2 regions of the Leucobacter manosquensis genome follow, and region 1 is predicted to be linked to the other one. Evidence: riboswitches for the same ligand, from Rfam matches in the RefSeq annotation. Region 1 holds a riboswitch; the other holds the start of a gene.
The links. Region 1 has a riboswitch for thiamine pyrophosphate ahead of JSQ98_RS14695 (thiamine ABC transporter substrate-binding protein). Riboswitches for the same ligand answer to the same signal wherever they lie in the genome.
Positions count from the first base shown of each region.

Region 1 (2,196 bases):
CCGGATCGCCTCGCGTCGAACGGCCCCGACCCCTGGCTCACAGGGGGGCTCATCGCGCTCGAGGTGGGCGGGGGCTTGCTCATCGGCGTCATCGCGGGACGCTTCGACGCGGCGAAGTTCCGCGCCGCGCTGCCATCCGTCGTTCCCGCAGCGGTTGCGTCGGGCGGTCTGCTGCCTGGCCGAGCAGCAGCCGCAGACCCTGCTCCCGGTGCCGGCGTCGGTGCCGGTGCCGACGCCGGTGGCGACAGCGACGACGTCGACTTCGAGACGGCGGTCGACGAGGCACTCGTCCTGGCCGCGGATCGAGATGCCGCCAGAGGACGGCGCGCTGTCGAAGACGCGACCGCCGACATGCACGAGATCGACGCGATGCGTACCGCAGGTGACGAAACCGACGCGTTCGACACTGCGGCCTTCGACGCCGAAGCATTCGGCACTGAGCCGACCCGTGCCGAGGCGAGCGACGGTCAAGGGTTCGGCACCGAGACGTTCGACACCGAGACGTTCGACACGGAGGCCTTCGACACGGAGGCGTTCGATACCGAGGCGATCGTGCAGGCCGAACCGCTGCGTCCCGGCTCCGACGAGCCGACGGCTGAAGATGCCTCGGACGAGGGCGAGGCGGAGTCACGACCCGACGCCCGTCGCGATTCCGACGAGCTGATCGACGAGGCGACACTCGTGCAGGCCTATTCGTGGGACGCGGAGGCGACGCCCAGCGACGACGCGGCGGAGGAGCCGAAGCCCGAACGTCGATCGGGTTGGCGGTGGCCGGGGCGAGGGCACTAGGGTAAGAGGGCAATCCACGGGAGTCCCGGCGCGCGGGGCTGAGAGGGAGCACGCGAGCTCCGACCGTTCACCTGATCTGGTTCATGCCAGCGGAGGAAGGACGCCTCAATGACGCCTACGCCCAATTCTCATCGTGTGCGGCACCGCGCACTGCCCGCGCTCGCGCTCGGCGCACTGCTCTGCCTCGGAGCGAGCGGATGCGCGAGCGGTGCGGAGCAAGCGCCGGATACGAAGACGGTGACGCTCGCCGTCCACGACTCGTTCCCGAACGATGATTTCGCTGCGGCCGCCAGGGCAGCGACCGGGTACGACATACAGGTCGTCTCAGCCGGCGACGGGGGAGAGCTCACGAACAAGCTCGTACTCACCCAGGGTGCGCCCATCGCCGATGCGTTCTTCGGCGTCGACAACATCTTCGCCTCGCGTCTCATCGACAACGACGTGGTCGCCGACTACGCTCCAGCGCAGCTGCCCGAGGGCGCTGAGCAGTTCGCCGTCGACGGCGATCCGGGTTCCGGCCTCGTCGCCGTGGACCATGGCGCGACCTGCATCAATATCGACACCGCCTGGTTCGCGGATCAGGGGATCCCGGAGCCGCGATCCTACGACGACCTGGCGAAGCCGGAGTATCGCGATCTCACCGTGCTGCTCGACCCGACCGCTTCGTCGACGGGGGCCTCGTTCCTCGTCGGCACCGTCGCCGAATTCGGGGAGGACGGCTTCGCGGACTACTGGCAGCGGCTCGTCGACAATGGAGCGCGCATCGAGCAGGGCTGGAGCGACGCGTATTACGGTCAGTTCACCCAGGGCGGCGAAGCGGGTACGCGGCCGATCGTGGTCTCCTACGCTTCGTCTCCGGCCTTTACGGTCGACGAGGCTGGCACGGCGTCGAGCACTGCCGCGCTGCTCGACACGTGCACGCGGCAGGTCGAGTACGCAGGGGTGCTGAGGGGTGCTCAGAACGAGGCCGGCGCCGAGGCCGTGGTCGACTATCTCGTGTCGCAGGAGTTCCAGCAGACCATTCCGGACGCGATGTACATGAACCCCGTCGATGCGGCTGTGGAACTGCCCTCGGCATGGACGGAATTCGCGCCGTCGCCCGCGCCGGGGCAGACGCACGACCTCAGCTCCCGCGAGATCGAGTCGGGTCGCGAGGACTGGCTCAAAGCCCTGAGCGAGCAGATCGGCCTCTGATCATCCGCCCGACTGGCCGAGGCGCCCCACGTGCCGCTCTCGGCCCGTGGGGCGTTGCAGCGTGGACGCTGGCGGCGGCCCTGCCGCTCGCGTTCCTCGCCCTGTTCTTCGTTTGGCCGGTGTTCTCGCTCGTCGCGACGGGGTTCGTCGACGGGGGACGACTCGATCTGAGCGGTCTGCCAGAGGTGTTCGGCGCCGAACGCACCTGGCGGG
Region 1 is NZ_JAFEVO010000001.1:3,140,977-3,143,172, forward strand. Features, by position in the region: gene JSQ98_RS14690 (cell division protein PerM) at 1-789, shown strand, start outside; TPP riboswitch at 796-904, shown strand; gene JSQ98_RS14695 (thiamine ABC transporter substrate-binding protein) at 898-1,983, shown strand; gene JSQ98_RS14700 (ABC transporter permease) at 2,103-2,196, shown strand, end outside.

Region 2 (2,196 bases), 2.1 Mb from region 1:
CCATGCCGACGAGGTGCATGCCCCGCTTCATGAGGCGCTCGACTCGGGCTCGGTCACCGGAGGCGCGGCGGTGCCGACCACCGACGGGCTGTTGATGGAGACGGTGAGGTGCGTCACCACGTGCTGCACCTGCGCGCCGACTCCGATCCAGGCGTTCGCGGCCGTCTCGAGCACCGCGGAGAGGTCTCCGTCGAGCCGGGTCGCGTAGTGATCGGAGCCCGAGTAGACCCCCGACGCTTTCGCCTGATCGATCGCGGCGTAGATCGGCGTCATGTGGTCGGCTGGGGCGGCGGGCGCTGCGGCACTCGCGACCGCCGCAGGCGATGCGGATCCTGCGTCGAGCAGCGGATACAGCGACCAGTGCGCCCGAGCGCGAACGCCGCTCTCGGGGAGCGCGATCGGAGCGGCGGCGAGCGCGTGCACGCCGGGCGGAAGCGCGCACTGCAGTTCTCCCGGGCAGCCGCGGGAGAGCAGGATCGCGGCGGATAGATGCGCGCCGCTTCGCGCGGCCGCGGCGACGACGCTCTGCACGTAGGCGAGCACGCGCTGCTCGCCGCCGGTCACGAACGTGGAGATGTCATTCGTCTCGATGGTGAGGCCGGCGGCGTCGGCCGAGCCGAGTGCCCCCAGGATGATGCGCACGTAGTCCGAGTCGTAGACCGAGAGCGTGAAGCGCGCTCCAACGCCGTACTGCTCGGGAGTGGGCGTCGGATGCGTCGCTGAAGTCACGCCCCAACCCTAGGCGACGATCGCGTGCGTCGTGGAGCGGTTGGCGGGATGTTGCTAGGGTGAACCTCACACGGGAGTCCGGTAGGCCGGGCTGAGAGGAAAGTCCACAGCTTTCGACCGTCGAACCTGATCTGGATCATGCCAGCGCAGGGAGACACTCTACGAACCCGTGCCCGAACGAAACGGAAGGGCACGCATTCATGCGCCATCACACCCATACCCACACCCACACCCTGACCCGCGCGGCCGCGCTGCTGTCGACGGCTGCGATCGCACTCGTCGGCTGCGCGAGCACCTCGGCGGCTCCGAACGGCGCGAGCGCCGGGGAGAACGCCGGCAGCACCCGCGTCACCTTCGCCCTCGACTGGGCGCCGAACACGAACCACATCGGCGTGTACGTCGCCGACGAGCTCGGGTACTTCGACGAGGCGGGACTCGACGTCGAGATACTGCCGTACGGCTCGACCCCGGCGACCCAGCTGGTCTCCGCCGGCGAAGCCGATTTCGGGATCGGCGGCCAGTCGACCGTTCAGGTGGCGCGCACCGCCGGGCTCGACCTCGTGTCGGTGTATCGCGTCACGCAGCGGGACTCGGGGCGTCTGGTCACTCTGGCGGATCGTGCTGACGCCGAGCGCCCTGCCGATCTCGACGGCATGACGTTCGGCGGCTTCGGCTCACCGCTCTACAGCGCCCTCGCCCGCGCCACGATCGAGGGCGACGGCGGCGAGGGGTCGTTCGAGGAGGTGGTGCTCGACACGGGCGCCTACGAGGCGCTCTCGCAGGGCCGCATCGACTTCACGCTGTCGGTCGCGACGTGGGAGAACCTGCAGGCAGAGCTCGACGGCCACCCGTACCGCGAATTCAGGTATCAGGACTTCGGCGTGCCGGAGCAGCAGTCCACCGGCATCGTGTCGAGCGAGGCATATCTCGAAGCGCACCCAAAGGAGTCCCGCGCGTTCGTGCAGGCGGTCGCCCGCGGGTACGCGTACGCGGCCGAACAGCCCGACGCTGCGGCCGAACTGCTCATCGCGGCGAACCCCGACACCCTCGGCGCGGCCGACGAGCTCGTCCATGCCAGCGCCCGGCTGCTCGCCGAGGACTACCTCACCTCTCCCGAACGCGAGATAGGCGCGATCGACCCCGAGGCGTGGGACGCGTTCGGCGCGTTTCTCTTCGACGGCGGATTCCTGACCGACGCGGAGGGGCGGCCGCTCACGGAGCAACCCGACTGGAGCGAGTACGCCACCGACGCGTACCTGGGGTGAACACCCGTATGATGCGCAGTGTCCGACGGGGGCTCTTCGCGACCGGCGGTTCGTGGTCAGAACGACTCGCCCTCATCGCGGCGCCGACGATCGCGTTCCTGCTGCTGCTCGCCGCGTGGCAGGGGGTGGCCGTTGCGGGCCTCGTGCCCGCCGAGATGCTGCCAGCTCCGACGCGCGTGGTGAGCGCCGGTGCCGCCGAGCA
Region 2 is NZ_JAFEVO010000001.1:1,015,534-1,017,729, reverse strand. Features, by position in the region: gene JSQ98_RS04720 (NtaA/DmoA family FMN-dependent monooxygenase) at 1-31, opposite strand, end outside; gene JSQ98_RS15360 (YkoF family thiamine/hydroxymethylpyrimidine-binding protein) at 28-729, opposite strand; TPP riboswitch at 790-899, shown strand; gene JSQ98_RS04710 (ABC transporter substrate-binding protein) at 930-1,994, shown strand; gene JSQ98_RS04705 (ABC transporter permease) at 2,003-2,196, shown strand, end outside.
Region 2: it holds a riboswitch for thiamine pyrophosphate, as region 1 does, so the genes downstream of both, JSQ98_RS04710 (ABC transporter substrate-binding protein) here and JSQ98_RS14695 (thiamine ABC transporter substrate-binding protein) in region 1, are expected to answer to the same signal.